Regions from separate parts of the Paenibacillus segetis genome, predicted to be linked through region 1. Evidence: riboswitches for the same ligand, from Rfam matches in the RefSeq annotation. Region 1 holds a riboswitch; each other region holds the start of a gene.
What was found. A riboswitch is a leader RNA that binds a small molecule or an ion and turns the genes downstream of it on or off. The one in region 1 is predicted to bind cyclic di-GMP.

Region 1 (11,262 bases):
TGAGTGTAGGAACGGTGACTTTTGCTAAGTCATTCCGATGATCGGATAGGAAGGTTGCTTTAGCAAATTCTCTAGCAATAACAGGATCTACTGAGCTAAAGCTTCGTTCCAGTTCCTGCGATAACATAGGATCTGGATTATTCATCGCCAGTGGAGCCATAAAACTAGCCCAACCTGCGAAATTCATCTCCATCATATCTAGTAGTTCTGTAATATCACTTTTCTCAAAGCCACCGAAATAATCATCACCCTCATTTAAATAACGCGGTGAAGGTCCAACCATAATCAATTTATCGAAATCCTCTGGGCGCTCGATCGAGGCCAGCATGCCTATCATGGAGCTGACAGAGTGGCCAATGAAGATAATATCTTTGAGCTCTAAGGCCTCAATAATGTCCAATACATCCTGAACATAACCGTGTAGTGAACTATATTTGTCTGATCGATATGCGCTTATATCTGAATGACCTGAGCCAACATAGTCAAAAAGAATGATGCGATACTTCTCCTTAAATGAGGGCACGATATATTGCCACATGCTTTGGTCACATCCAAATCCATGGCCAAAGATAATTGTACGTTGCCCTTCTCCAATTACTTTTACATGATTTCGTACAACAATATCGCTCATTCCATCTGTCTCCCTTGTAAAGTTACTTTCTTCCATTCTAAGGGATACCCTATAAATATCAAGCTTATTAATCATAGATTAGATTAAGAGTATTAAGACTAATAAAGAGAACCATACGTTAATTTATATAACAATATTTGTATATTAAACATAATATAGGCATAATTGACTATAGCTAATAGATTCATAGTCTACTATACTGATATTGAATTTATACCAATAGTATAGGAGGATGACTATGAAACGACGTAAATTGACAAGTACCAAGTTAATGCGCGTAAGCATCACTCTACTATCTGCCTTATTAGTATTCGCACCTATGGAAGCGGTTACAACAAATGTATCTGCAAGTGAAGTACAACAGCAAGCTTCTCTAACTGCCTCACCTTGGGTATCTACTCAAGTCTATGTGGGCGGCAATGAAGTCAGCTACAACAACAATGTGTATAGAGCCAAATGGTGGACACAAGGCGATGTACCCGGTACGGGGGATCCATCAAGTTCACCTTGGCTGCTACTTGGCCCAGATACAGGCGGCGTTGAAGACCTGATCCCTCCAACAGCTCCGACTAATCTTGTATCGACAGGGCAAACTGCTGACACCATCACATTATCTTGGGGGGCCGCAACAGACAACATTGCTGTAGCAGGCTATGACATTTACCGTAACGAGATCAAGGTGGGTTCCTCTGCTAATGCCTCCACACTGACATACACCGACACAGGTTTACAACAGGATACCGCATATACTTATTACGTAAAAGCAAGAGATGCCAAGAATAACACGACAGCAAGCCAGGCGATCAGCGTGAGAACGACCTTAGGTGAATTAGCTCCTGGTCAAAGCCGGGTATTAACCGATCAGCAAATTATATCGTCATGGGGCGGTATCGATCCGCAATTCTCACCAACTAATGCAGTTGCAGCCGTACAAAGTGCACTACCACAAAGTGAATACGAAGCGCTATTCCCCATGCGTATCGGTTCGTCAGCATGGCATACATTTGCTGCAGACAAGCCGTATTACAAGCCGGGCCAAACAGACTATTATTCGTACAACAACTTGATCGCTGCCGTAACCGATGTGGCCAATATCAAATACAAGCTAGAATATCGGCAAGGAGCTACTTGGAACACTCGTGTATTCAGATTAGACAAGACAACGAAGAAAGAAACGCTCATTATGCAAAATGCCGACTTTAACGCTTCGTGGAATTTAAGCGTTCCGATCATCTCCAAAACCGTTGATTTTGGTTCATTTATTAAAGAAGGCTCTACGGTCGACCGCAAGCGTGAACTGGCGGCATTCCTCGCCAATATCGCTCATGAAACAGGTGGAGGTTGGGCGACAGCGCCTGGCGGCGAGCTTAGTTGGGGTCTCTATTGGAATGAAGAAGTAGGATACATTAACTCTACCAACATTGGTTACGTTCAGTCCGATACGAACTTCCCACCCGTTGCAGGCAAATCGTATCATGGACGTGGGCCGATTCAATTGAGCTGGAACTACAATTATGGCTTAATTAGCGGAATTATTTATGGAACTAAAGATACCTTGCTTCAACAACCGGAGCTTATTACGAGTGAAGGTAAATTAGGCTTCATGACGGCTATGCTATTCTGGATGACACCACAGCCACCAAAACCATCGGCTCACGATGTCATGGTCGGAAATTGGACGCCTTCAGCAGCAGAAATATCCAAGGGATTAACCCCTCCAGGGTTTGGTGTCACCATCATGATCATCAATGGCAGTTTTGAAGGAAACAAAGACGAAACCGACTATCGAGTCGGCCGCCGCGTTGGTCATTATCGTGATATTACAACAAAAATGGGGGTCAATATTACAGGGGAGAAATTAAACACTCTCGGCATGAGTCCGTTCTAGAAAGAGAAAGGGACAAGGGGCCTGTCCCCTTGTCCCTACTTCTTGTCACTACTTGTTGTTATCCATCATATACATTAATTGCACAAGGCTACCTTCTACTTGATAAGAGATGAACATCATGTAATACCCCTTATCATCATTGGACAGGTCTATGGTGAACTTATCGGGGTTTTGTTCCCATTCACTCATATCATAAACAATCTCTTTAAACGTTTGATTGTGTCTAACCCCTGCTAAATAAGGGATAACTTTATTACCGTCTCTTCCTGTGACTAAGTTTTCTATTTCAATAATAGGTCCTTCTAACGTTCCTCCTACCTCAACGACTTGCGGATCGATCAATAGGTTTTCGAGTTTCTTTAGATCCTTTAATGGAGAGAAGTCCGTAATTTCATTGCCAATGACATCTAACGTCATCAGGTTCTTGGCATACTGCAATCCTTCCAGCGATCTTGCCCTTCTGGATTCACTCGTTAATGTAGTCAACTTCAGCATATCACCAAGCGTAATATCACCCGTAATGCCTAACGTTGTCTTGATAGAATTACTAAGATAGTTGTCTTGCACAGTAATTACCTGTGTTAAGTCAATTGAGGTTAAACCTGCTATTGCTGCTTGTAATGCGGCCAGCGCTGCATCGACTTCTGCTTGTGTCGCTTGCGGGTTCACTAGAACAGCTTCGGCATCAGTTAGGCTCGCAGTGAATGCTGCAACGCTCTCCTCCGTATATCCTTCAAGACTCAGCACTTTAGCATCTACAATCGCTTGTTCCAGAACTCCAGTGAATAGTCTATCCACGTTGGCAAAATGTAGCTTCGAATCTCCCCATGTAGCATGGTCAGACCCGTTGCCATTTCCCCCGTCGGTCACGACTAATTTAAACTCAACCGCTCCGTTAATGTCCACTTCGATGAATTTTTGCGGGTCCCTTGAATTCATGAGTCCACTATCAAACTTCTTGTCTCCATCCACATAAACCTCGAAACTAACAGAACCAACAGTACCGTACATTTGACGATCGACACCCACGTAAGAAGTGAAGTAATCATAGTTCTTATCGCTCAGGTCATACACAATCGTAGAATTCGAATGCGCTCCGATTCCTCGTTCATAAGCAACCTCACGATTATTCTCATCTGTTAAACGTAGCTTATTACTACTAATAGAGATATCTTTGCGAGGAGCCGTATAACTATGAGTTGTAGCCGCCCAATCATAATCCGTCAGATAGCTGTAATCCTCCATGTTCACAACGGCGACCGTACGAGTCTTCGTCACTGTATTGCCATCGCTATCCGTTACACTGTAAGAGATTGTGTACTCACCAGCTCGATTGAAGTTGACTTGATCTGCCCCTGTAACTACCACACTAGAAGTTAAGTCTCCATCCTCGGCATCCATGGCTTCATAATACTCATCGATATGGATGACTTGTCCTACTTTAGTCGATATCGATTTAGGTATCATAAGTACTGGCACACTATTCAATACAAGGAATTTTGCATCTGCAAAATCGGCATGATCAGAAGTATTCCCGTTCCCTGCATTGTCTACGACAAGTTTCAATTGCTGCACATCCGTCACTGGGATTCGAACCATTTTAGCCTCAGTACTATATTTCATCAATCCACTGTTATATACTTCTTGACCATCTGCCAGGATGCTAAACTTCACGCTCGAGTTATTCTGTTCTGGAATATTGCGATCGACACCCACTACCGTTTCAAAATAAGCATAGTTCGTATTAGTAAGGTTATATACGATTTCAGAATTGGCGTGCGTTCCGATCCCCTTTTCAAACTCTTGGTTTACACCATTAACAAGTAACTTGATTGGATTGTTTGTACTCGCTTTATCTTTTCTTACCACATTGTAATCCGTTCTTGCTGATTCCCAGTTCAAGTCACTGAGATATGAACTTGCGCTGTAAACAACGATTTCCCTAGTCTTCGTAACGGTATTTCCATCACTATCCGTCACTTTGAATTCGACTTGATAAGTTCCCGGTTTACCTGAATCGAAACCATTCAAGTTAACTTCAACTTGTCCAATTAAATTACCATCTTCAGCGTCAAATGCTTCTACGTCTTTCAGCACATCAAACTCACTATTTAACTTCAAGAGCGCCATGTCTTCAGGAACCGTTAATGTAGGCAGACTAGCATTATTCGTGAACTTTGCATCTGCCCATACGGTGTGATCCGCCGAATTTCCATTATTATTCGCATCGGTTGTTACCAGCTTAACTTCTCTTGCACCTGTAACAGGGATCTGTACAAATTCATGTTCTGTACTCGAACGGAATACATCACTGCTAAATTTCTGCTCCCCATCGACATAGATTTCAAACGTTGCAGAAGAAGCCGTATTGCTTTTCATCGCTTGATCGATACCGATATAGCTCTTGAAGAAGTCATAACCCTTACCCTCAATGTTATACACAACCTCAGAGTTGGCATGAACACCTAAGCCCTTAGCATACGTCGCAGCTACTCCTTGTCTTACTAACGTGATCGCGCTACCTGCAGGTGCTTTGTCTTTCTTCAATGTGCTCCAACCAACAGTAGCCGATGTAGCATCCAGATCCGAAGCATACACATAATCACTTGTTACGGTTACATGTGTCGTCTTGGTCTCAGTTGTCCCTTCGCTCTTAATTTCATAGACAACTTCATAATTTCCTTTGGTCGTAATATCCACGTTATTTGATTTTACAGCGACATTACTTGAAATATCCTGTCCTTGATAGTTCATCGCCTTAACGTAACTGGTTGGATCAAATGTTTGGTTCAGCTTGAGCGTAACATGCTCTTCAACCGATAGTGCTGGCTTGAACGCCTTAACCTCTACAGGATTTAGGGCATTCAATTTTTTATCATAGCCAATGATCTTATAGGTATAGTTCTGAGCCCCATCGACATTGGTATCTACAAATTGATCCGTACCCGTAAATCCAACTAAGACATTGTTTCGGTAAATCTCATATCCTAGAAAATCTTCCTTGTATGCCTTATCCATATTGAAGTTCAACGTATTCGTTTTAGCCGCAGCATTTGCGCTAATATTGATGTTGATAGTAACATTTTTGTTAGCGATTCCTGTTCCTTCATAATAGACAACCGAATTATTTAGATACCATAACTTGCCCGAAGCTGGATATTTACTTACCTTGACTTTTGTCTCCGAATCCACCGCGAAGCCATGTCTAGCAAAAAAGCTACTCAAATCCTGGCCTAACACTTCGGAAGAGAATTCTACTAAATATTGCTGTCTCGAGCTCTCACCATTAGGAAGGGATACTTTACGATCTCGATATAGACTATTTAGCTCCGCCCAATACCCCGGGTGCGCTAATTCTAATTGCCAGAACGCTCCGAGTCTCGCAAAAAGACCCTGCTGTTCCATGGCTACTTTATTTTCTTCAATAACATATTTATAAATATCCGATTCAAATGGGATGCGCGTATCCATAGAATTACGCTCTACAGACAGCAACATAGGCAACATATTATTGCTGACCTCACCATACTCCCGTTCACCCACAGCCATGCGGTGCCCGATCTCGTGCGATAAGCCCCAGCCTGGATATACCTTGCTGAAATCCTCTAGCATCAGGGGTACGGTTCCGCCTTGAATCCCGGTGTGGTCACCTGCTGCGTACATCGCACCATATGGCTGCATTAATCTAATATTCTCCCGGATAAGCTTGGCATCATGGTTCTCACTGCGGCCATCTAGACCAAAGTAATCAAATAATCTATTGATCCACACATCGTAACCCGATAAGGTATCGAGTGGATTTTGATCATTTGTAATAAACTGATTGTAAGCTGCCGTAGCTGTACCTGTGAAAATAATACGATCGCTCACCATTTCGACAACATCGATCATTTCACGGTCATTAACGTTCGGATGTGCCGCTTTGTCTGCGTCTAGCTTTTGTTTATACGAAGTTAACAAGGCTTTAAATTCTGCCGGATCGGTATCCTTTGTCATCATCGGGAATCGTTCTACACCTTCAAAACGAAGGCGTGGCGCTTTGCCTTGCTCTTCCGGCGTATAAGGATTAACGATATAAATAGGCCCACCTTTCGTTACATCATGGGCGTAAGCATTGTTGGTAGGGGATTCAGGTACCACGATTGTATTTTTCCCAGGACGTAATTGCACGCCCCTTGCCCAACTATTCCAAGAACCTTCTTGTTGTGAGAAAATTAACGAAGGTACTTTAGCGTTAGAATCAACATCCACATAGACGTTGATCGTATCGCCTGGCATGCCCACAAGTCCGGTAGGCTGGTTATTCGTACCCATGTTAAATCTTAAGTTTTGCTGCGCATGCTTTTTCATATCGCCATGTTGTTCAGCCGTAATGATCGTACCTTCGGTTTGCACTTCACCATTTACTACCTTCTTCGCCAAATCCAGTTGATCCTTGAACTGAGGATATAATGGATGCGCTTTGGCAGCTTCCTCTAGCTCATTGATTTTGGCCACACTATTATATTCGGGAACTACTGAACTCATCGTTCCATCGATGAACAGTCCATCGACCGCATCACTTACTTGATCTTGCTTATAAAACCGAAATTCAGCTACAAACGGTCTGTTAATATTGGCTTTTGTGAACTTAAATTTTACTCGCTTAAACTTTGTTGGTTCGAACTTGAATTGCAGAAAATCATTTGTACTAACCGCAGTTCCGCTAGAAACAAGCTTAAATGTGTCTCCTTTACTCGTCTCTGATGCATAGATCTCGAACGCCTCCGGGAATCCTTTCCGATTGTCTCTAGCTAGAAAGGCTACTCTGTCCAGCACTTCAGCATTCGTTAATTCAAATACAACTTCATTCGTGAAGGTATCATCATTGTTTTTATTAGTCTCCCAATGTGTGTTTGGCAGATCATCGAGCATGTATTCTGGTTTCGTGCCCGGGTAGCTTCCGCCATTTGTCGTTACTTTGGATACATTGGAATTCGGCATACGATAGGCTTCGCTATAAGCCGCCTCATATTCCGTGCCATAACTTTTAAGGGTAGAAACCTTTGCTGTAGTTGATGCTATTGGATTGCTTGCTAAAAGTATTTTGGCATTCTCTATTTCTGCTGTAAATTGAGCGTATAGAGGATGTGCCTTCACTTCATTCTCCAAAGTTATTAGTTTGTCTACTGTATTAAACTCTTCACTCACTTGACTATATGTATCATCGGTAAATAAGTAATTTAATTTGTCCGATACGGCATCTTCTTTATAAAAAGCAAATTCAGCCCCACTTGCCCAGTCCTGATTCGCTTTTTTGTAGACAAATTTGATTCGCTTAAACGTTGCCGGCGCAAATTTAATTTCAACTATATCGCCTGTTGAACCTGTATATTCTCCCGTGGATACTAAACTGAAATCATCGCCTGCATCCGTCATCGAGCTGTAAATTTCGAACTCTTGGGCAAATCCCTTGCCTTTGGCACTAGATTGTCTAGCTGCATATACGATTCTATTTAATGTAGTTGATTCATTTAACAGAAATACGACCTCATTCGTAAATGTTGAAGTATTCGGTTTACCTGTCTCCCAGTGCGTATTCATATCGCCATCGATCGCCTTATTTATAGGAGAACCTGAATAGTTACCACCATTATTCGTGATCGATTTAATATTTACATTATTCATTTTAAATACTTCATTATAAGCACTTAAAACGTCCTTCCCATACAAATCAAATGGCTTAACCGTTGCCAAGCTGGCTAGAGTTAAGCTACTTTCCAACACGCTTTTCGTCACATTTGTGTTATGTATTTCACTTGCTGCAACAAACCCCGCCTCACTCGACAAACTAACTAGTAGCGCTGCCGATGTGGCGATTGCAATCATTTTCTTCATACTTTTTCCTCCTGATGAATGATAGTTATGACGAATAACCTAAAACAGGCGCAAAAAAAACTACCCTGAAGAGTAGCCCGATTGCACACAAAGTCTATTAAAAATGAAAACTTCACTTTTAATAAACTTCAAATAACAAAAAGCATAATATACTCTTTGGCAGCTGGCTGACATCGTTACGAAGTTTAATTAACCTTAGTCCCTTTAGCTTTGCGTCCCTACATTTCCATAGGTTTGCCTATTCAATTTTAAGTACATTTCTCACAGTAACATAACCATACATCTCATCGCATGATCAGTTGGTATGATATCGTACTAGGTAATTTAAATTAGTTTTCATGAATTTCAAAACATTTGGCTGTAGGTACTGCTACTTTAGATATAGAAAAATTCTAATATTGCACAAATAATCGCACGTGCCTTATAATCAGAACTTATTACCAAAATCGGAGGCACAAGCTATGTTAACTGCACTATTCCACGGAATAGCATTGGCTCTAGGGTTAATTCTTCCTCTTGGAGCACAAAATGTTTTTGTATTTAACCAAGGAGCATCCCAACCTAATTTTAAGAAAGCCATTCCTGTTATTGTTACAGCATCACTATGTGATACCTTTCTTATTTTATTAGCTATTTTAGGAGTCTCTGTCATCGTATTTGCAATTCCCGCATTACAAACCGCTTTATTTAGCATTGGACTTCTCTTTCTTCTATATATGGGATGGTCGATCTGGAGAAGTAAGCCATCCAAGTTGGAGCAAGATGCTACCCCTTTATCCTCCAAGAAACAAATCCTATTTGCCTTGTCCGTATCTTTATTAAATCCGCACGCCATAATGGATACGATTGGAGTCATTGGCACCAGCTCTCTTAACTATGCCGGAATAGACAAAGTTATATTTGCATGTGCGACAATCCTTGTCTCTTGGCTGTGGTTCTCTAGTATTGCCTTTGCAGGCAAGCTCGTAGGGCAAATAGATACCAACGGAAAAATCATGCTCATCATTAATAAAATTTCCGCGATCATCATTTGGATCGTTGCCGCTTATATTGCCTACAAACTTTTTCAAATGTAATTCAATGCCCCTTGAATCCGTAAATGGATCGACTTAGTTTTTTCTGTTTGTTCATAATAAGTTATACTGAATAACAGTATGATTTTGAGACTTAATAAACTTACTCACTCGGAGGGTTAACCATGAAATATGATTTTGACAAGATCGTTGCCAGAGAGAATACAAATTCATTGAAATGGGATCGGACTGTTCTTACAAATAGACTGGGATTTGATGCTGAAGGAATATTGCCTTTATGGGTTGCAGATATGGATTTTCGCGCTCCTCAGCCTGTCATTGATGCTTTGTTGAAGAGGGTAGAACACGGAATCTTCGGATATAGCTCACCTCTTGACGAGTATTATGATGCACTGATTTGGTGGCAGAAGTCACGACATGATTGGGATATTAAAAAGGAATGGGTTACGATGATGCCAGGAATCGTCCCTGCATTTAACTTCTTTATCAGGGCTCTAACCGATGAGGGCGATCGGATCATTATCCAACCACCCGTATATCCTCCGTTCAGAAGCACCATCGAGACCAATAACAGAATCGTAGCAAACAATCCATTGAAGCTTGTAGACGGCAAATATGTGATGGACTATGTTCAGTTGGAGCAATTAGCTAAAGATCCAAGAACGAAGATGCTGATCCTCTGTAGTCCTCATAACCCCATGGGTATTGTGTGGAGTAGCGAGGAACTTCGGAAGCTAGGAGAAATCTGTAACGCTAACAACGTGATTGTCATCGCCGATGAAATTCATAACGATTTGATTTTGCCGGGGAACAGTCATGTTACCTACGCGCTACTGGGCGAAGAATTCGCCAATAACTCAATTATCTGTACTGCTCCAAGTAAAACCTTCAACTTAGCAGGACTGCAAATTTCAAATATTATCATTCCAAATCAAAGTCTCAAAGAGAAAGTTGATACCGAACTGAAGAAATCCTCCATTATGGAGCCCAATGCCTTTGGCATTGTAGCAACCACTGCCGCTTATACGGAAGAAGGCGCGGATTGGCTGAATCAATTATTGGAGTATCTGGATTCTAATGCGGAGTTCATTCAAACGTTCGTAGCGGAGAACATGCCGAATGTAAAATACAATAAACCTCAGGGTACCTATCTGGCTTGGTTAGATTTCAGAGACACCGCTATCGCTGAGGAATTGGAGACAAAAATATCACAAGAGGCCAAGGTTCTATTGAATAGTGGAGCGATGTTTGGCTTAGAAGGCAAGGGACATATGCGGGTTAACTTCGCATGTCCAAGATCCATTCTAGCTGAAGCATTAGAACGGATCGCTAAATTGTTAGGATAGGGTCAACAAAACAGCCGCAGCGCTTTAGGACGAGCATACCTAAAGTGCTGCGGCTGGACTATTTATTCGCTATTATGATGCAACCCGTTAGCCCCTCATACCAAATAAGTGTCGGAACCAATTCCACACGTCCATCGTAATCGGGATTAATCCATATCCATGCTCACCAATAACCACTACGCCATATGCCCATTTTCCAATCGCCACTGCACCTGCGGCAATCTTTCCGATAGCAACAGCACCAACAGCCCAGTTGGCAATAGCTACAGCACCTATTGCTACACCTGTACCTGCAATGGCCACTGCACCAACAGACAAACCAAGCCAGCTCATAGCCACAGCGCCCAAGGCCATCCATAAGCCCAGTGTCAACGCCCCTACAGATAACAGTCCTACGCTAACAGCACCGACAGAAATTAGCCCAATTGCGATATCACCAATAGCAATCAAACCCACCGCTGTTTTCCAACGAGAACTGCTCCCCAT
Region 2 (11,262 bases), 260 kb from region 1:
TACAAAGGGAATCCCCAGAAATTCCTCAAGAATAACACGATAGATGTATTCTCTTTCAGGCAAATGCGATAATGGACAGCGTATAAGTAGCATATCTATATCCCCCTCTCCACCTCTTGAGTCTCCTCCTCGAGATATCGATACTTCTTAATCGCAGTCCAAGACATTCCAAAGTGGATTATATAGCCAAGGGTTGCCGCAGTACTGAAATACATCACCGCCGTTACAGCATCCTGGCCTGTATACTTCGCCAGTAATATCGCACCTAGCACAATCGTCGTACGGATAATCTCCCGGTATAAATGTAGGTCTTGTCTCTCCATGACATCAATCGTTGTACCAACGGAATTGGCTACAAACTGACTAAGATACATAAAACCAAGGATACGAACAAATTGACCTGACTTCTCCCATTCATTTCCGAATAAGAACGAGAAGGTCGAAGGGGCAATAAATACCATAACCAGAACGATAGCAACGCCAATCAAAAATACATTACGAGCAGTTTTTATAAATAGTGGATACATTTTATGAGGAGAATGTAACATGTATTGCGAAGACTCTGACAAATAAACACTCATTACAGATGTCGTGATAAGAGTCATTGGAGAGCCTAAAATTCGTTGACCCAAAGCAAACCAACCCGCCACTTGCGGCCCATAAAACGCAGCTAATAGAATCGTTGGCAAATAGATTCCCAAACTATTTAGTAAATTAGAAGCAGTCGAAAACATCGGAAATCTCCGATAGCGATAAGCACTCTCCTTTATCTCTTCTCTGGTGACCTTTATAGATTGCTTATCGATATCCTTGCGCCACAATCGCCATTGTGGGATTAATCCACCCAATCTACCAATAACATCCCCAATGATCAGACCTAGAGGACCCATACCAATACCGCTAAATATCAGTTGTGAGGATACGAGTGATATACTCTGTGTATACTTAGTCCGAGAAATCTGTTTAAAATATTTCTTCCGTATCGACCACGCATTGAGGATCTGATAGATGCCCCCGAATAGTAAACTAAAGAAAAAAAATGCGAAATACTCTTTAATATCCGGTTCATTTGTCCATACAGATAAGGGGTTGGCTAGGAAATAAACTCCGATTCCACCCAAAAGGCTAACGAACACACATATCCGTAGAGATAGACTTAATATACTGCTTGCTACACGGTCTTCTCTTGGCAAAGTAATCGCGTTCTCGTACGAAAAAGATACCAGCATAAGCATAATAGAGATAATGGAGGTATACATTGAGTACACACCATACTCAGAAGGATTATAGAATCGAGTTATTAAAGGAAGTGTCAATAAAATAAGGATCTGACTGATCACAGTTCCTCGTGCGAGAACTACAACATTCCGAAAGAAGCTATCCAAGGTAAATTTTTTTAAATACTTCAGCATCATCGTTCCTAACTATTGAAGTGCTTCTTTTATTTTTCCAGCGATATATTGCTGGGTTGAAGCCTCAATTTGCGGCCAAATCGGCAAGGATAGTACCTCAAACGATAATGTTTCGGCTACACTCATACTTGCATTTATAGATTCATAAACAGGAAGTTTATGGACTGGTACAGGATAATACACCATGGAACTGATACCATTCTCCTCAAGCTTAGCTTGCAATTCATCCCGTCTACCGTTCAATACTCTCAGGGTATATTGATGGTATACATGTCTAGAATAAGACACTTCCTCAGGCAAAATAATACCTTCCACGTCCCCCAATAGCTCTCTATAACGTGCAGCAGCCTCACGTCGGCCTTCATTCCAAGGATCAATATGTGGTAACTTAACTCCTAATATCGCCGCCTGAATCTCATCAAGCCGTGAGTTAAATCCAATCAGTTCATTGTAATATTTCTTCTTAGATCCGTGGGTGCGAAGCATCGCTGACTTTTCTGCTAGCTCTTGGTCGTTCGTGACTAGAAGTCCACCATCACCATAGGCACCTAAGTTTTTAGATGGAAAAAATGAAAAACATCCTATATCTCCAATAGTCCCAACTTTACGCCCTTTATATTCGCCCCCAAAAGCTTGAGCAACGTCTTCTACGACGATGAGGTTATGTTGTGCAGCGACCGCGAGAAGAGGATCCATATCTGCGGATTGACCAAACAAGTGGACTGGAATAATTGCCTTGGTTCTCGAAGTAATGGCGGATCCCAGTAACTGAGGGTTAATGTTATATGTATGAGGATCAATATCTACAAATACCGGAGTCGCTCCGATCCGACTAATCGCTTCAGCACTAGCAAAAAATGTGAATGGTGTCGTGATAACCTCATCACCTTCTCCAATGCCTGCAGCAAGAAGTGCGATAACCAAGGCATCTGTTCCAGAGTTCAGCGTGACGGCATATCGGACTCCCAAGTACTCGGCAACATTTCGCTCGAATTCTTTCACTTTTGGTCCCATAATAAATGCACCTTGATCTAGCACATCTTCTATTGCGTTCAAAATTTGTGGTTTCAAGTCCTTCATTTCATAACTTAGATCCAGTACAGGAATTCTCATGGTGGTAGATTCATTACGTTTGGTCATCGTCTACACATCCTTTGTTTTACGTACTATATCTTGATTTCGTTCGTATTCTCGGTCGCAATCATGGCACACGGATTTCTGGTCACGGAAGGTTAGGGTACTTCCACATTCACATACCCACCCCATACCCTTTGCTGGAACACCAGCCACTAGAGAATAAGCAGGTACATCTCTATTCACTACCGCCCCCGCTGCCACAAATGCCCATTCTCCAATCGTCACGCCACAGACAACAGTTGCATTGGCTCCAATCGAAGCGCCACGTTTGACTACTGTAGGTCGATAATCTTCACTTGTGTTACGTGGGAATGCAGATCTTGGCGTACGAACATTTGTAAATACCATACTTGGTCCACAAAAGACAAAGTCCTCTAGAATAACGCCCTCATATACCGAGACATTATTCTGAATTTTCACACTATTTCCAATCGTGACATTCGAAGCAACATATACATTCTGTCCCAGACTGCACTGTTCCCCAATTATCGTTTTCGGAGAAATGTGACTGAAATGCCACACCTTCGTCCCTTCGCCAATGCTTGCTCCTTCATCAATAATTGCTGTAGGATGTGCCCAATGATTCGTCATGCTTCCCGCTCCCCGCTATAACAAATGATATCTCTCTGGCTTCGTATTAAACTTCATCGCATTACGAGTATCGAATAAACTTTTGGATTCGCGGCCTATCATCTCAAAATCAAATTGAGAATGGTCAGTAGCGATAACCGTTATATCCGCCTCAGCAACTCGTTCTTCTGTCAATTCAATACATTCATAGTTTATTCCGCGGTATTTGAACGTAGGGACATGAGGATCGCTAACCCAAACGATTGCCCCTCGCTCCTGAAGTAATTCAATCATTTTGAGCACAGGAGACTCCCGATAATCATCAATATCCTTTTTGTAGGCGACACCAAGTAAATACACCTTTGACCCTCGAATAGGTTTCCCATCCTCATTCAGGATCTCACCAATCTTCTGAACCACGAATTCTGGCATGGAATTATTGATTTCTCCGGCAAGTTCAATTAAACGGGTATGGTAGTTATATTCTCTCGCTTTCCAAGTTAAGTAGAATGGATCAATAGGTATACAATGCCCACCCAGCCCTGGACCAGGATAAAATGCCATGAAACCATAAGGCTTCGTCTTCGCCGCATCGATCATTTCCCATACGTTTATACCCATACGATTACATAAAACGGCCATTTCATTGGCAAGTGCTATATTAATATGACGAAATGTATTCTCGTAGATCTTCTCCATTTCAGCGACGGCTGGACTGGATACAACGTACACCTCTCCATCTAGAACCTGTTTGTATAGCTCCTCGGCCACTTTCGAACACGCCTTCGTAACACCTCCGACTACTTTAGGTGTATTCTTGGTGTTAAATAACTTATTCCCTGGATCAATGCGTTCCGGAGAATAGGCTAAGAAGAAGTCCTCGCCGCATTTGAGTCCTGTTGATTCCAATATAGGTCTAACTAGCTCTTCTGTCGTTCCTGGATATGTCGTACTCTCCAATACAATCAGCATGCCAGGATGAAGATATTTTGCAATTTCCTGTGTTGATTTCTCTACATAGCTGGTGTCGGGTTGCTGATAAATATCAAGAGGTGTAGGTACACAAATGGCCACCGTATCCACCGTACTTAAAAATGAATAATCTAAAGTAGCCTCTAGAAGTCCACTATCGACCATACCTCTCAAATCCTCATCGATGACATCCCCAATGTAATTGTATCCACTGTTCACCATGTTGACTTTTTGCTCCTGAACATCGAAACCAATGACATGGTAACCTGCTTTCGCTTTTTCAACCGCCAACGGTAATCCGACATAACCAAGACCGATAACCCCAATCACTGCCGCTTTATTATGTAATTTGTTCATTAGTTCTGCGCTAAGATCATGAGTTTTGAACACTTCTCTATTCATGGATATCCCCCGATCTTATTAACAATACAACTCCGCTTTGCCCTTCGAGACGATGTCAACCACCAACTTGACTGCCTCCCGGCCGTCTTCTAACGTAATATCAGGTTCTATACCCTCTTGAATCGCATGGACTAGATTTTCTATAATACGCTGATGGCCTGAAACCCCAAACGGATCTAAATCTACCTCTTGAATTACTCGATTAATTTCCTCTTCCGTTATGGAGGCACTCTTCCATTGTTTGATCCAATTTGCCGTTCTGCCACCAATAACTGCATATCCATTCTCACCAAAAACAGAAATAGTTTCTTCTAAGTTTTGTTCATAAATGGTTGTGGTAGCCTCAACAATACCGAGAATGCCATTACTAAATCTAAGTACGGCAACTGCCGTGTCCTCAGCTTCAATATCACGAATCCGCGTATCTACAAATGACTTGATCTCAGCCACTGGACCAAACAACCAAATTAATAAATCCAAACTATGAATCGCTTGATTCATCAATACTCCGCCATCCATCGCATGCGTTCCTCTCCAGGAGGCTTGATCATAATAAGCCTGACCCCGGTTCCATCGCACAGCCACGTTCACGTGGCTAAGCTTGCCGAACGCATCCCGACTTAATGCATCCTGCAAATATCGAATAGCTGGGCGATACCGATTTGGATGAACAACTGTTGCCTTTACTCCATTTCTTCGCACAGCCTGGGTTATTGCATCGACATCATCCAGAGTTAATGCCATCGGCTTCTCGATCACGAGATGCTTACCTGCATTTGCCGCTTCTACCGCTAGCCCAGTATGTAATCCGCTTGGAGTACAAATACATACGACATCGATTGGAAGTTCTTGCTCCAGCATATCTGTCATGTTAGAGAATACAGGAACATTATTCCTTTCCTTCAGTTCAGAAAGCCTTGCTATATTCGTATCACAAAGTGCAGCCAACTTAGCCCCTTCAGTCATAGCAATGGCCTCAATATGCTTATTTGCAATATGACCGCAGCCCACAATAGCAAAATGAATCATAATCGCCCTCAACCCCATCACAGAATATATGCTTTGTTCGTCAATATATTAACTATAAATGTTGTCCGTTTTATCTTTGCGAGAACTCTTATGTAAGGACCTTCTTTTTTCCAAGAAAAGTGCAACGCTAAGGCCTGCAAAAAGGCCAATAAAGCTTCCTATCGCTAAATTAAATAGTTTCTTGGGACTTACTGGTATGGATGCATCCTCCATGTTGGCATAATCCAACACAATTACATTCGCGCTCTGCACAATTTTCCTTGATTTCTCAATAAACGATTCAGCGAATGCATTGGCAATTGCTACGGCATCCTTAGGATTATCATGAGTAGCAGATAACAAAATGACCAAAGTTCCTGGATCTGTTCTGACCGTAACTCGCTTAAGAAGTTCAAAGACGGTTTCGGAAGTCTCCAACTTCTTCTGTGCTTCGATTGCAATAAAACGACTCTGTATCGCATCTTCATAAGTCTTGGTTAACATTTGGCTTGCCAAAAATTCGTTATACGTCCCTGATTCGTTCGAAGCAATGGTCGCAACAAGACTAGCAGTTGCCAGATATTGCGGTTTAACCATGCTATTAACTAAAAAAACGCCCCCCACACACAATAGAAGCGTAAATCCAAACGCAATAAAATGCCGACCAATTACCCGCACTAGATTAAAGATCTCCAAATGTTTATTCACCTCAAACTAAAGTTACTCCAGTTACCGAACGAATCAATGCATAAAATTTTATGCAAAAAAGCTCCCCACACTTCATTGTCTAGGATAAAAGTCACCTGGAATTCATACTTATATTAACACAAAATAGAATACTTGGAATCCTCTTTTTTCCTTTTTATATTATATTTCTCTAATTATATAAAATAACCAATTTCACTAGAATTATATGACAAAAAAGACCCTTTTTCGATTAATCTCGAAAAAGAGTCTTTACTATAAAACTAGCTAGATTAACTGATCACTTCTACATTGACGTTCGTCTTAGCCAATTGAACGTTAAAGGCTTTGCCCTTAATTGTATTGTTACGAAGAACAATATTCTTTTGAGTACAATTCTCCACATATGTTGTTAAATCGATACCGCCTTGTGTGGCTTGAATCACATTGCCGACGATGGATCCCTTCTCAGCATTTTGCCAGGTCCAAATCCCTTTATCGGCGTTCTCAATTTGATTGTTAACGATACTAAAGTCTTTAGTGTTCCCTAATCGAATAGCCGTAGTTCCAACAGTAGAACTCTTAGCTCCCATTGTAATTTGGTTACCGTCAATCTTTACGTTATTAACCGTTTGCCAGGAACTCACTTCGATTGCAGCATAATAACTTCCTACGCCACCAATCGTATTATTCTTGATTGTATTGTTAGATCCATATACGCTTATACCCGCATACATATCAGGAGCCTGCTTGCCTTTATCATTTCCAGCATAATAATAGTTGTTCTTCAGATATGAATTAACGATACGATTATCTCTAACCGTAATACCTTGTGCATAAAGCTTAATAGCACGTTTCGCATTGTTATCAAATACGTTGTTAGCAATTAGACTATTTGTGTCTTGAGCCTTATCATTCTCAAGATTTCTATCTTCATAATAAATTCCATCACCATCATCAGCAGGACCAATATGATGGATATGAGAATTCGTAATAGATACGTTAGTCCCTACTTTTTCGTTCGATCCCCATGATGTCGTTACGTATATTCCCCTTGCAATAAGACTATCCGCTGTTAAGTTCACCGCCGAGATATGACTCACTTCCGTATTGTCTATCGTAATACGATCCGTGTTGCCGTATATCATAACCCCCGTCACAATTCCCGTATAATATTCACTCTGCGAATCTTTGCTATGAGTTGCATTTGAAAGGATACTATTACTCACTTTGATTGCTGAGCTGCCCGGGTCAATAACCAATATACGATTCACAGCCATATTACCATCCAGAACGATACCTTCGATTTCAATATCATGTCCATGTAGCCGCATCAGTTCCCAGCCAAAGTTATTATCGTTGGCTTTGATGATCGAGCTTGTACCATCGCCAAGTATCTTCGTTAAACTATTAACTAGTAAAGTCTTTGAAGGATTAATCATATAAGTTCCTTTTGGAAAATATACCGTCGCCCCGTTGCCATCTACAGAATCTAGTATTTGTTGAATGGCCGCCGTATCATCACTACGTCCATCTCCCTTAGCACCGTGGTCCTTCACATTGATTATATTCTGATTCGAGCCCGCTGAGGCTTGAACTGTATAACCAGGAGTACTATAAAATATGCTGATCATTATGGTAATTGCTATTACAGCTATTCTCTTAAAATAACGATTCATCATATCAATCACTCCAAATTCAATATGGATAAAAAAATAAGAAGATCCCTGTTCCAGGATCTTCTCAGTTTCATCCTGAAAACTTTCGGGAACTGGCTGGCATGTGATCTCTCACGAAGCCCCTTTAGTTTTGCGTCCCACACTTTCATGCGGTTTGCCATTTCGTAGCTTTCATATTCAATTTGAAATTACTAGCTTCAAAAATTATTTCGTAGAAAGAAAAAAAGAACCTCATTAACATTTGTCATGTCAAAGGTTCCTCAAAAACAGAACCTGAGCGTTTTGGAAACTGGCTAGCATGTGATTTCTCACGAAGCCCCTCTAGTTTTGCGTCCTATGCTTTCACATAGTTTGCCATTTCGACATATCAGGTGTAATAAAATTAGTAATCTATGGATAAATAGTAGCATGTAATCTATGAATCTGCAAACCTATTTTTTAAAATTTCTATATATAAACCCTAAAATATACAATTACCCTAAATAATCATAGATTTGTTTCACGATACTAACAGAAGCTTTTCCATCACCGTATAAATTGTCGATATAGGGTCCGCATTGATGGGCAGAAATGATGGCATTCAAGTCCATTGTTAATGGATCAACTAATGTGTTCCACCCACTCTCAACAGTCTCAACCCACTCCGTCTCATTACGCAATGTAAAACAAGGAACTTTAGCGAAGTACGCTTCCTTTTGAACGCCTCCAGAGTCCGTGATAATGGCTTTAGCATGGCGCTCCAACAGCAACATTTCCAAATATGAAACGGGAGGTATAAATCGAATATTACCCGAGGTTGCATCCTTTTCTATCAATTTCAAATCTCTCAACATTTTCTCAGTCCGTGGGTGAATCGGAAATAATACTGTCTCATTAAGAGCCAAGAGCGAATGAATAATGGCTTGCAATCGCGCAGGGTCATCCGTGTTACCAGCTCGATGTATCGTGCTAAGATAGTAGTTCCCTTGATGTACCCCAAATGTATCTAGCTTGTACTTTTCTTCTGTAAGATTATAGTTATGTAGTACAGCATCGTACATGACATCACCTACCAAATGCACACCCTTCGTGATATTTTCAGCCTGTAAATTTCTTACAGCCGATTCCGTAGGGGCAAACAACAAAGTAGACACATGATCAGTTAGGATTCTATTAATCTCCTCAGGCATCTCTTTATCATAGCTTCGCAACCCCGCCTCAATATGAAACAGTGGAATATGAAGCTTACTCGCCGCTAGAGATCCAGCCAAAGTAGAGTTGGTATCCCCATATACTAGAACAGCAGAAGGTTTCGTTTCCTCAATCAATCGCTCTATTTTGATCAATATATCGCCCGTTTGCTTACCGTGAGACGCAGAACCGACACCTAAATCGTAATCGGGACGTGGGATATGAAGCTCCTCAAAAAAGATTCCCGCCATATTATGATCATAGTGCTGACCTGTATTCACCAAGACTTCCTTATATCGTTTCCTTAATTCTCTGGATACCGGAGCAGCCTTTACAAACTGGGGGCGTGCACCAACAATCGTCATAATCGTCTTCATAGCCCTAACCCACCTCGCTCATTAATTGTTATGGAGCTGTCTTGTGATTTGAAAACAGCCTCCATATATATAGGAGTAACTTCATTTAACACTTTCAATACGGAATATTTCTCCGTTAACAGATCCCGTCGCTTACCGATTTCTTCACGCAGCAAGGGACTAGCGTAAAGCTCCAGAACCCGTTTAACGAATGCATTCTGGTCGTTCAATCCAATTAAGAATCCATGAACTCCCTCTTCTACTAGATCACGATTACCTCTTACGTTCGTAGCTACTACTGGAAGACCTGAAGCGATAGCTTCCATAATATTAACTGGTAATCCTTCTTGCGTACTGGATGAGACGGCAATATCGGCTAAAGAATAAATCTTGTCCATGTCCTTCCGATGGCCCAAAAATGTGACGGTATCCGTCAGATCCATTTCATGTGTCATTTTCTTGTAGTACTCCTCCAAATCGCCTTGCCCAGCAAGCAATAATTGTAGATTTGGAATGTGTTGCTTCAGTTGTCGTACCACCTCGAACAGCAGACTCTGATTCTTACGCTTACTTAGCTCAGCAGCATAAATCAGTACAAATTTATCCTGACCAATCTGATATGCCGACCGTAACTGCCGTTTTTCTTCAGCGGATACCGGTCTAAATTTGTCGAAATCGATTCCGACACCATGTACGAAGGTGATATTCTTAGCCTTGAAATGCCGACGTAAGACCCGAGTGTAATCCTCTTCATTCATTGTAATCAGGTAATCTGTGTATCGAGAAAGCATCTTCTCCACTGGATAATAGACTAACCAGTTAATTGACGAAGCTCCCGTAAAAAAATGAAACCCATGTGCCGTATAAATGACTTTTGTCCCACGTCGACGGGCTTTCCGAGCAGCAAGGCGTGTTAAAACTCCACCCATCGGTGTATGGCAATGAATAATGTCGTATTCATTCTTGTCTATAATTTTTTTCAATTCTATGTATGCTCTAAGGTTGTCCAACTTAAAAGGAGATCGCTGAATCGAAATGTTAAATTGTTTCTCTACGTATGGAACCGATGATTCCCCATGGGTCGCAGCATGAACTTCCCACCCCTGTTCTTTGAACCACCGCAAGTAAGGTTGGTGAAATGCAGTCAAATGGGATACCACTGTAGCACAGAATAAAACTTTCTTGGACACTCTGATCCTCCACCAATCAATTTAATCAACTCAGATCCACCCAAAATAACTAACGATGACGGATCGCCAATCCCGCTAGATCTCGGTATGACAATCGGTCACAACTAAATATATCAGCGGCAATTCAATATTACAATACTGACCATTTATAGTTAAATTTGAATGCCTGATAGATTACCATTTTGATAATTACCCTATTATATGAGATTTCTTCTTTAATTTCCTTGAATTGGTTTACAATATTTGCCTTACCATATATGATGAATCTAATAGACATTAACTCAACTTATTCGTTAGAGGTGACATTGTGAAAGTTTTAATAACCGGTGGCTATGGTTTTATCGGTTCATTTGTTGCGGAAAAGTTCTATCAAGAGGGTCATGATGTGATCCTTATCGATAACATGTCATCCGGAAATCTCAAAAACATTCAATATCAACATACATCCTATATTATTGATGTTGAGAGCCCCGCTTGCGAGTCCATATTCGAACAACATAAAATCGACGCTGTTATCCATCTTGCTGCGCAGATCAATATCGTTACTTCCATGGAAAACCCCTATGCCGATACCAAATCCAACATTCTTGGATTAACGAATATACTCCAACTATCCGCAAAATACCAAGTCAAAAAATTTATCTTTGCCTCTTCAGCTGCTGTATATGGGATGACTGATGAA
Region 3 (11,262 bases), on a different contig from region 1:
CGTTGAAAGATCGATCTTGCCGTGCCAAGGTCGCCTGTCCAATCCACATCTAACACAGCATCTTCGCCACTGCGATGGCCTGGAAAGTGGAATACAGCTAACTTACTGTCACCTTTACGTGCACCAAGACTTAACATCATATCGCGTACCGCGTCTTCCACCGCTGCTAGTTTCGGTTTCATACTAGCGCTAACATCAATCAGTAGAGCGACCTGTAGCGGACTGGTTTCACTCATTTCATCAATAACTTCTACGACTTGAGATCGTTTGTCAGGGGGTAAATCCTCTATCGATTGTTGATCCCCCAAAATCTGTCTTAGCTCCCTATTAACCGCTTGATGTACAGTCTGAACCACTGTTTTTCGAGTCAACATCTGCATGGTCTGCGCCAGCTTTTCTGTACCTGATAACTGGCTCATTCCGCCACCAGCCTTAGCGATTTCTCCGATTTCGATGCTCCCTAGCTCACCAAGCGTACCGTAATCGACAATCCCAACCACGTTGACCGTTATCCCATCTTCCCTAGCTAATGCAGCTGCGATAACTGGACTCTCGCCTACATTTGAACATCCGTCAGTAATTAACATAATTTGCTTCATTAATATTCCCACCTTCCATTGGTTTATCCGTAACTCTCTCTTCTCTATCATTTCCATGGATAGCTGATTTCAAACCAAAGAGAGTATAAACAAATGGCAGGGAATACAATTTATTTGTAAAGCTAAAAAACCGAGTCTTTGAAGACTCGGTTGCGATTTATGGCTGATCGAAATAGCCTATGGACATAGCGTAATCGATCAAACGTTTGAAGAACTCATGGTTCATTTCCTGACAGGTCACATGAGATCCACCCAAATACTCCATCGTTTGTGGGCAAGTATACCTATACGGACTATTATTAGCTCCGTCACCCTCAAGCTGGGCCATAGCCAGCTCCAATCCGCGAGCATCCTTAGGTCGACTGCGATCTAGCAGCCATGATTCATACTCTCTTAACTCTACAAGTTCAATGTCATAACCATAAGCTCGGAAGCTTTCTACTAAATCTACATACGAAATTTGTACAGGGTTGCATATATGAAACATTTTACCAACCGTGGCTTGATGAAGTACCAACGAGGTAATCGATTCGCCCGCATAATCTATCGGAGTAATATCTACCTGCCAGTTAACTCGTGGCGCCTTCTTTAATAGAATCATGGCTTTCAGCATTCTATAAAAAGCATTGTTGTCTATATTCCGTTGAAATACACCACTTTGTGAATGGCAAGACAAGTTACCTACGCGATATACGGTTGTCGGAACGCCCCCAACCTCACAGGTATGAACTACCAGCTTCTCTGCTTCCAGCTTGCTGTTCGTACAGACATTATCAAGAGTTACTGAATAATCATACAAATCCCTATCAGTAAATTGATTCCATTGACCACTCAGCGCTAACTCCTCAGGAATCCTCAGTGTCGAGACAAAGTGAAAACGAGCATCCTGCTTGTCTCGGATTAATTCCAGTAATGAATTCGTACTCTCAACATTCACCCGAGTGAAATACTCCGAATCACCAAAACGCCTCACATCGCCACCGCAATGAATGATCGAATCGACTTTTTGCCGTAGAAATTCATTATTAGCTGCAGTCAGTCCCAGACCATACTTCTCCAAATCACCGTGAATCACGATGACCTGATTGTCCAGCTTCTCTAATATATCTTGTCCAAAATAGTTGCTCATCACATCAGACAACCGCCTACGTGGATCTTCTCCCAGAGGCGAGCGAATCAGACAATAAACTATGGTATCGTCACTACGATTTAGCAACTCATAGAGTAACCTTGAGCCTAAATAACCCGTAGCACCGGTCAGCAGAATATGCTTCTGACGGTACACCTTACTAGGAATCAATAGATCTGAATTATAAAAGGAACGGGGGAATTCGGCTAAATCTTTTATTTCACCGTTATCCTTGTCTAACGCTTCATTAGGATCTGTTTGGGCCAAAACAGTCACTCTTTCAGCCAATTTCTCAATGGTTGGATATTGGAAGAAATCATTCATTTTCAGCCTTGGAAACTGAGGCTTCAGCATAACAAGTATCTCGCATATCTTTAGAGAGTGCCCCCCAATCTCGAAGAAATCATCCTGAATGCCGATATCTGTACGATGAAAGGCACTCTCCCAAGCGGCTGCAATCTTCCGTTGTAGATCGTCCTTAGGGGCGATATAATTTGAGTTTTGCTCATCATCGTAAGCCACATCAATTAACGCTAGCTGCTTACGATCTATTTTACCGGTAGGTGATACAGGCAATGACTCCACAACATTAAAATAATTAGGAACCATATATGCGGGCACCTTGATCTTCAGAAACTGCACTAATTCACTCTTAGTTAGAACCTGGCCTGTCTTGGAAGTATAGAAAGCAACCAACATTGTATTGCCGTCCTCATCTTCCTTAGGAATGACAACCGCATCCTTGATTTGTTCATGCTTCTCTAGATTGTCTTCAATTTCACCAATCTCAATTCGATATCCCCCGATCTTCACTTGCAGATCCTTGCGACCCATATACTGAATACCATGATCCTGCAATTGCACCAAATCACCGGAACGATAATATATCCTGCCAGATTGCGGATGAACTGGATCTATAACAAAACCTTTCTCGGTCAGCCCCGGTTCGTTAAGATACCCCTTAGCTAATCCAACTGAATGGATCAATAGCTCACCCATAACGTTCTTCGGACAAGGCTGGTTATGTTCGTTCACAATGAGTACCTCGTAGTTTGTAATCGGCTCACCGATACAAATGCTCGAGGTGTATTCAGGTACAATATAATCAATAGTATGCGTCGTCGTCACAACGGAGGCCTCTGTCGACCCATAAGCATTTACAATAATCGGACTGTGATGAAGTTTCTGTTGGAATGCCCGCACAACCTCTCCAGTTAATACCTCACCGCCAATAACAAAGCTCTTGACTCTGACGTACTTCCGCGCATCTTCATCACTTAGATAAGTGGACAATTGATTAAAAAACACCGTTGGCAAAATACCAATCCGCGTTGCCCTCGTGTACTGAACCGCCAAGGTGAACATTTCCACCGAATAACGCTCTTTACTCGTCAATAAATGTAATCTTGAACCGCTACAAAGAGAACTGAATATGTCGTATACCGAAGCGCCAAAGCTGAAGGTAGAATACTGCAAAATGACATCCTGCTCATTCAACTGCAAATGATTCATCGTATCAGCGGCAAGATTAATAACACCAACGTGGGGAATTAAGACGCCCTTCGGTTTACCCGTAGTACCAGAGGTGTAGAGAACGTATGCTACGTCATCACCTGTAAGAGAAACGCTACAAGGATCCTCTGGATATAGATCAAGTCCCCCTGTATCCAAGCAAAAAACAACATCGTCTAAGTCTCTTCCATCCAACAGCGTCACTAACCTCGGAGTATAGCATTCCTTTGTAATTACAATATAACTGTCTGTATCGGAAATAATATAAGCATTTCGAGCATCAGGGTGCTCGGGATCAAGCGGGATATAAGCCCCCCCGGCTTTTAGAACTCCGAGTATCGCAATCACTGCCTCGATACTCCGTTCCATGAAGATAGTGACAAATCCACCTTTAGATAAACCACGCTGTCTTAACATCTGTGCCACTTGATTAGATAAAGCGTCCAGCCTGCCATACGTGAGCTTTTGCTGACCGGACGATAGAGCAATGCGATCATGAAAACGACGGACCGTATCCCTTAGCATAGCAGGAATGTCCAAGTTTACAGGCAGCGCTTTAGCTGTATCATTAAGCGCATCATAAGCATCCTCATCTTCTTCGGTCAGAATCGGAATACTTGCTACCGCAATATCGTCATCCACTAATGAGGCTTGAACAATACTTTGGTAATGGGTTGCAAACTTGCGGATCGTGCTCTCTTTGAACAAGTACTTATGATACGAAATATCTAAAGTCCATTGTTCATCAGCTTTGTTCACATGCCAGTTCAAGCAACTGTGCGCATAAGTATTGTCTACTCCATATATGGTTTCTAGGATGGGCGAATACTGGGTTATGTACTCAATTTCATTGAGGGGGAGACGGGAATTCCGGTTCATTTTAAGTTTGACTGATACCTGCCTATACATCTTGCGGAAGGAGGTATTTCCATCCATGATCATCCGCAGCGGTATCACTTCTCCATCATTTCCGCTTACTCCAACAATCTGATCTCCTTCTCCACTCATTCTAAAAAGGAAAACAAAATAACAGGTCAGCATCCATATGTGCAGATCGAAATGTCTTTGAATATCGTTCATTTGCTCTCTGCTTACGTCCAATACATAAGTGGAACGCTGTATCTCTCTAACCGAGAGATGTTTGGGATAATCAGTGAACAGACTCCATCCGGATAAAGGGGGTTTAAACTCATTGAGCCAATAATCTTTCGTCTTCTCTGATAACAGTAGGGTATTCATAGGCATTTGCTCCTTAGCTCTCTCTGCTGATCTATATTTTAATCCAGCGCCCGAAGCTTAATCTCTTCAAACACGATGACGTTTCTCTCTCCAAGGCATAAAAAAAGATGATCCATAGTAAGCAACACCATAGATCACCAATTTTTTGGCAACTGGCTGACATCTTCTACATGAGTAGGTAGGAAGTCCCTATAGCTTTGCGTCACTACTTTTCAGTAGTTTTGCCGTAATAGTTATTCATTTGAGAATAAATAGAAATAATTACCCAGAAAAAGAAACATAGTGCTATATTACTACAATGTTCCAAACTATTCCATATTTAATATTATCTGAACTACTTATGTTAAATTTCTAACACGAGTTGGTACGCTAACTTACGGTACGAGGCCGCTCCAGCGTGCTAATCCCTGGAATGTTCAGCGTTGCCCATTGCGGTCTTAAGTGATCCACTTTGACCACAACAACAGTCATATCATCTAAGATAACATTTTGCTGGTACCGAATCACAGAATCTAGCAGACGGTCTGCCATCTCCTGCGGATTCTCTTCATGAATTTCTTGGATCAATCGTTTGATCCACAGTTCTTTATTTACCGCATGACCTGGAGCATCATAAATCCCATCGGTCATCATGATCAGCGTGTCTCCAGGGTATAATTGCAAGGTTACCAAATCAATTTCGATATCCTGAATGATTCCGATAGGTAAGTTGCTAGCCGATACAGGGATAACCTCTTGCCCCCGTTTGATGAAGCTTGGAGACGAACCAATCTTCATAAACGTCGTTCGAGCAGAATATTCATCAATTAGCGCCAGGTCAACGGTAGCATAAATTTCGTCCGGCGAACGCAACATTAAAATAGAGTTAACCGACTTGATGGCAAGTGTCTCATCCATCCCCGACTGCAGCAATTGTTCAAGAATGTTCAGTGCCGTGCTACTCTCAATTCTTGCTCGCTCCCCATTACCCATGCCATCACTGATGGCTACCGCATAAGTACCATTTCCAAGTTCCATTGCACTAAAGCTATCACCGGACAATAAATCCCCACCTTTAGCTGTACCCGCTACTCCTGTCGTAATCTCATACGTCTTGGCCGAGCCAAACGTCACACAAGCAAGTCCCTCCCTTCCGCCCAAAGAAGACTCACTTATGACGGCAATATGTTCAACAAGAATATCCGATAGTAGTGGAGCAATAATCTTCCGGCACTCGTCGAACCCACGAGTATAAGCGTGGACAATTTCAATCTCCACATTCCCATGATCTAGATTTACAATATCGATACTATGGATGGATAATCCCATCTTTTCTAGCGCTTCTCTAATCTGTTCCTCCTGCTTGTACATCGCCTGACCTTCCCGCTTAATCTCTTTGGCCAGATCCTCCATGACCTGAGAGACACCGGACAACTGCTCTGCCACAAGCTGGCGACTATCGTATATTTGCCGCTTCCAATGCATATCATGTTGATAGAGATCGTATTCCCGTTTCATCACTTCAAGTACTTGTTCTGTTTTGGAGCAAATTTTATTCCACTTTGGAGGAATCTGTTCTTTATTTAAACCTGGCTTTTCTTCAACCAACGTCATCATATCGGTCATATATTTATAGGTTTGATAGAACTTACCTTCCCAGCAAGAATTCCGGCGAAAACAGCTCCCACACACACCTTCCGTTACGGAGTTCATGAAATGATCCATGTCTTCATTCCGCTTGGCTAGCTCACCAGAGCTTGCGACCACTCCAAAGCTATGCGATAACTGTTTAAATACATGCGAGAATTTCGTTACCCTCTCAGCAGTAATATCTCGCACCCTTTTCGCATACTCATGTTGAGTATTCATATGATCTTGCGTGCCAGGTACATACTTGGAGATGACGCTTATCATGCTTTTCGGTGTCAAAAGAAACAGCCCAACGGCAACACAACTTTCCCATGTTGAGGACATGACATCGGCTGGACCCGTGAGATAAATGGACAAGATCGAGGAGCCTAGAAGCATTCCGAAGCCCACTGCCCATTTACGTCCCTCACGCAGCATTCCGGCCAACATTCCGGAAAAGGCCAGTAAGCTCATTTGATATAGCGCCGATGTATCAGCCAAACTAAGGATCAATCCTGTTACTACACCAACAGAAGCACCTAGTGGCGCTCCGCCAACTAACGCAAATATAAGAATTAAATATCTCGACATCACATGTTCGATAGATAAATCATTCACCGACCATCCGACTGATCCGGTCATTACAGAAGCAAGTAGAATAACGAGGCAAAGTATTTCTTCATTCCGAAGTTGATAGTTTTTTTTGCGGTAAGTAAGAATAGGCAGCGCCTGAATGAACACGAGCGTAAGCACAAAGCTTAATACAGCATCCATTACGATCATGGTCATGGCATACCAGCTCAAGGAAGGGCCAATAATGGCTCCAACTAATCCTACAAAAAACGTGGAAGTAAACACCATGAGCGGCGCATAAGAAATATCGGCTCGATCGAATGATGCTACTCCTTTATAAATCAAATAGAATATGATGAGTTCTGCGGCAATGACAATGACGTGATGACCAGTTACAGGTGCAAATATAGCTCCGGCGATCATCGAGGCACCGGCCAAGAAGAGAATATCTCGGCGCATAAACACAAGGACAGCGAAGAAAGCCGCAGCAAAAGGAGATAACTCTCCTAGAATCGTTGCTTTACCAAGTAAAAATCCCATGAATAACAATAATCCGTTCCATTTATTTGCCGCAAAGACCAAGCTCCACTTCTTTACGATGGGTATGCTTGTCCATCTAGTCCGCCATGTGATACCGATTGGCTCCTTAGCTTTCTTCATCCCTGGGAATGAGATGACATTCCTCTTCTCCATCGTCTTTCGCACCGCCTTTTCTAATTTTTGTAAGTATGTCCCATTATAGGAGGGCGGCGATGGAAAGTTTGTCAGATGTCGGTACCACTAGTAAAGAAATTTCCGACAAATTGAGAGAGGATTACGAAACGGGGCGAACACAGGCCCACTCTGTACCTGCATCTCATGATACGCTCCTATGTTCGTACAGATTTGTGCCGCTTCGCTAGAGAATCATCAGCGTTTCAACTTGAGATTACTGGAAATGCGTAATAACCTGTCGGCAAAAGAAGGAAGACGACAAAAAAAACATGAGCTCGGCGATACATGTCCAAAGTTTCTCCTAATCTATTTGAAATAAAAGAAAAGCACACAAAAAAACCGTAGGCAATCACGATTGCCTACGGTGGGTTTAATATATGATTGGGGGATTACATTCGTTTGGCTCCGCGACCTCCGCGTTTGCCTTCCGTATTCTTCTTCAGTGAAGAAATGCGTTCTTCGCTATCCTTGAGGAAGCGTGACACTTTATCTTCAAAGGTAGCTTTACCAGCTGGGGGTTTGAATGAACGTCCTCCCCGATCCCGGTTAAATCCTCCACCACCGCCGCCACCACTTGGACGGTCTCCATCTCTTCCGCCTGACGGTCGATCAGGTCTCGGTGCACGAGGCGGTCTAGCAGCCTCTACTGGTTTGTCTACGGTTTGCTTAATGGATAGCCCGATCTTGCCGTCCTTATCGACATTAATTACCTTCACGGTAACCGCGTCGCCTATCTTCAGATGATCGTTGACATCTTTAACATAATTGTCGGCGATTTCCGAGATATGAACGAGACCCGTGACACCTCCTGACAGATCCACAAATGCTCCGAAATGCGTGATGCCTGTCACTTTTCCTTCTAACTTGGTGCCCACTTCTATTGCCATAAAATAAAATGATCCTCCCTTAAAAATATACAGCCAGGTCTCACAGTCTTGACTGCGGTGATTTGATTATACCGAATGACTCAAACAAGGTCAACAGACGTATATCCCCAAGAGTCAATCATTTCCCGTCTCAGACTCTGATACCCGGACTGGAATTTCCCCCGGTTTGTATAGACCGTATTTCTTCATTGCGATTTGCCCAATATATTCAGGATCCTTGAGTCGGTTTAATTCATATTCTAACTGGTCTAAGCTTTGTTTACTTGTGGCCATGGAGGTCTCTCTCTCCGCTAGTTGCTGAGATTTTGCTTCAATTTCCCCAGATTGAGCTATGTAAGTGTATCCCGCCCAACCAAGAAATATGATCATAAATCCCGCCCATAAACGGAGCCTTCTACGTGCCCCGGTAGAACTTGAAGAAGCTTGGCCTTTGTTAGTAGACTTTTTCTTAACTGAGCTCACCCGGACACCTCCATACCGTCAATTCTTGCTGAACCAGCGTTGCCATATTCTAATCGCCCATTGTTGTATGAAGCGAAGTCTTTCACCAATTCTCAGACGCTTACGTATAGGACTAGTCATCCATGTTAATAGCTTCCAGATCGGTAAAATAGTAATCCGCCCGATAAACATTAACATAATCCAGACAAAACTGAGAAGAATTCTGATTACCTTCAGCAACCAACGTATCGGAACTATCAACAAAAGTTGAATTATCCTTACTATTACTGCATAAATACGTTTAGTCACCTTCATTAACATTACCACAAAACGCTCTGTTATAACACTGAGGAACAAAAAATAAATCCAAATTCCTATAAAAAGACCTAAAAATACATAGAATCGTAGTTCTCCCTGGTTACTATGGTACAGATTTCGAAAAACGAACAACGCTGCCGCAATCCAATAGAATAAATCCAAGACATGAACACTCCAGCGCGGAAAACGAAGTTCTCCCGAGATCACACGATAGCTATCAAAGGCAATTCCCATCATTCCCCCGGAGAATAACATCCACAGCAGGGTCATCCATTGCGTCTGCAGATTCATCGAAATAACTTGCCCATCAATCCCTTACCGGATGACTTGGAACCGGGATCTAAATAGGACAGGGAATTAACCAGGCCTTCGATACTGACTTGTCCCTGCTCTAAATTCAAATTTTTTATATGCAAATTCTGGCCGCGGATTGTTAAATGCCCAAGCTCAGTCTGTAACAGAAACTCCTCGCTGTCGAAACTCTCTACATTGAGGACACCATTAATCTCCAGCAGCTTTCTTTGCAGCAAGTGTAGCTCCTGGCGTTTCCCCTTACTTTGTTCGATCATGGCATGTACCCCTCCTTCTTACAGATAGACTATGGGGATAACAGTGCAATTAGAACCGCTTGGCTGCGATATTTTTTAGTTTAATAGGGCAAAACTAGTGATCTTCTTTACTGCATAAAAAACAGATTTATTTTACGTTAAATGTAATTTATGCCATTTATGTGATGGAGGGGAATAACCTATGAGCCTGAATGCAACACCAAGGGGAGATCGGATTCATATCGCAATTTATGGACGGAGTAATGTAGGTAAATCAAGTGTAATTAACGCCCTAACAGGACAAGAGATTGCTGTAGTCTCCCCTGTGAAGGGCACGACAACCGACCCGGTATATAAAGCAATGGAGTTGCTGCCACTTGGTCCGGTCGTCCTGATTGACACCGCGGGGCTGGATGATGAGGGACTACTTGGGTACCTGCGCAAGCAGAAGACAAGAGAAGTAATTAGCCGAACCGATCTCGCTTTGGTGGTTGTTGAAGCGACAGTGGGTGCTGATGATTTTTATGTAGACTTACTTGCTGAGCTAAGGTCAAAAGATATTCCCGTCATTATTGTTCTCAATAAAACGGATGTCGCGGAAGATGTGGAGAGCATCCGTAATGAAGTTGAATTCATTCTTGATAGTAAGAGCATTCCCTTTTGCGCTACAAAGGGGGACGGCGCTGCGGAGCTGAAGCAGGCAATCATTAACACCCTCCCTCATGATAACGAGCGATTCCGTATTGTAGGCGACCTAGTGTCCCCTGGAGATTTAGTCGTACTGGTCGTTCCGATTGATTCTGCTGCACCAAAAGGGAGACTGATTCTGCCGCAGCAGCAAACCATCCGCGACATTCTAGAGAGCGATGCCACTGCTATCGTTACCAAAGAGCATGAATTGAAGAGAACGCTGAAACAGCTAGGTAAGAAGCCACGGCTGGTTATCACGGACTCGCAAGCCTTCCACCAAGTCGCTGCCGATACCCCTATTGATATTCCGCTCACCTCATTCTCGATCCTGTATGCGCGTTATAAGGGCAATTTGAATGAGTTGGTTAAAGGAGCTCGGACCATCGATAATTTACGTGATGGCGATCATGTATTGATTGCTGAAGCTTGCACTCACCATCAGCAGTCTGATGACATTGGCACCGTCAAAATACCAGGATGGCTAAGCCAGGTGACTGGCAAGCAACTTCATATTGAGCACATAACCGGGTATAGTTATCCGCATGATCTGAGCCGCTATGCCTTAATTGTTCACTGCGGTGCCTGTATGTTAAACCGTCGAGCCATGCTGCATCGCATTGGCGAAACGATGATTGCCGGGGTTCCCATCGTTAACTATGGGGTGTTGATCGCTTATTTACACGGGGTTTTCCCACGCGCAATTGAATTGTTCCCTTCTGCTTTGAACGCTTGGGAAGAGTCAGTGAGTAGGACTACTAGCTGGTAAACGTATACCCATGCATTGATCATGCTTGATACACCAAAAACCCGGCCTTTGCGGCCGGGTCGTTGTATATTCTGTGTGCAAACATAACTTAAAACCTCAAATCCCGCTCACCGGCTTCAATTCGCGCCAACCGGTCAATCGTGACCTTCCTAGCCGACGCCTTTGGAATCCGTTTAATATTGTCCTGAATAATCGTTTTCCCCATTTCCTTAGCTTCCTCGTCGCCATAATCAAGCAA

Region 2: it holds a riboswitch for cyclic di-GMP, as region 1 does, so the genes downstream of both, IEW05_RS18205 (glycosyl hydrolase family 28-related protein) here and IEW05_RS17070 (NPCBM/NEW2 domain-containing protein) in region 1, are expected to answer to the same signal.
Region 3: it holds a riboswitch for cyclic di-GMP, as region 1 does, so the genes downstream of both, IEW05_RS24445 (non-ribosomal peptide synthetase family protein) here and IEW05_RS17070 (NPCBM/NEW2 domain-containing protein) in region 1, are expected to answer to the same signal.

The regions. Positions count from the first base shown of each region.
Region 1 is NZ_BMFT01000002.1:183,449-194,710, reverse strand. Features, by position in the region: gene IEW05_RS17080 (alpha/beta fold hydrolase) at 1-631, opposite strand, end outside; gene IEW05_RS17075 (glycoside hydrolase family 19 protein) at 870-2,519, shown strand; gene IEW05_RS17070 (NPCBM/NEW2 domain-containing protein) at 2,568-8,396, opposite strand; cyclic di-GMP riboswitch class I at 8,552-8,645, opposite strand; gene IEW05_RS17065 (LysE/ArgO family amino acid transporter) at 8,858-9,472, shown strand; gene IEW05_RS17060 (MalY/PatB family protein) at 9,595-10,776, shown strand; gene IEW05_RS17055 (hypothetical protein) at 10,864-11,262, opposite strand, start outside.
Region 2 is NZ_BMFT01000002.1:445,452-456,713, reverse strand. Features, by position in the region: gene IEW05_RS18240 (polysaccharide deacetylase family protein) at 1-93, opposite strand, end outside; gene IEW05_RS18235 (lipopolysaccharide biosynthesis protein) at 96-1,415, opposite strand; gene IEW05_RS18230 (DegT/DnrJ/EryC1/StrS family aminotransferase) at 1,425-2,552, opposite strand; gene IEW05_RS18225 (acyltransferase) at 2,556-3,140, opposite strand; gene IEW05_RS18220 (nucleotide sugar dehydrogenase) at 3,156-4,493, opposite strand; gene IEW05_RS18215 (Gfo/Idh/MocA family protein) at 4,512-5,522, opposite strand; gene IEW05_RS18210 (YveK family protein) at 5,571-6,098, opposite strand; gene IEW05_RS18205 (glycosyl hydrolase family 28-related protein) at 6,479-7,867, opposite strand; cyclic di-GMP riboswitch class I at 7,949-8,033, opposite strand; cyclic di-GMP riboswitch class I at 8,146-8,230, opposite strand; gene wecB (non-hydrolyzing UDP-N-acetylglucosamine 2-epimerase) at 8,338-9,411, opposite strand; gene IEW05_RS18195 (glycosyltransferase family 4 protein) at 9,408-10,580, opposite strand; gene IEW05_RS18190 (NAD-dependent epimerase/dehydratase family protein) at 10,888-11,262, shown strand, end outside.
Region 3 is NZ_BMFT01000007.1:21,641-32,902, forward strand. Features, by position in the region: gene IEW05_RS24440 (VWA domain-containing protein) at 1-599, opposite strand, end outside; gene IEW05_RS24445 (non-ribosomal peptide synthetase family protein) at 757-4,479, opposite strand; cyclic di-GMP riboswitch class I at 4,624-4,715, opposite strand; gene spoIIE (stage II sporulation protein E) at 4,849-7,353, opposite strand; gene IEW05_RS24455 (hypothetical protein) at 7,413-7,562, shown strand; gene IEW05_RS24460 (S1 domain-containing RNA-binding protein) at 7,764-8,261, opposite strand; gene IEW05_RS24465 (FtsB family cell division protein) at 8,376-8,723, opposite strand; gene yabQ (spore cortex biosynthesis protein YabQ) at 8,742-9,311, opposite strand; gene yabP (sporulation protein YabP) at 9,308-9,589, opposite strand; gene hydF ([FeFe] hydrogenase H-cluster maturation GTPase HydF) at 9,771-11,024, shown strand; gene hydG ([FeFe] hydrogenase H-cluster radical SAM maturase HydG) at 11,113-11,262, opposite strand, start outside.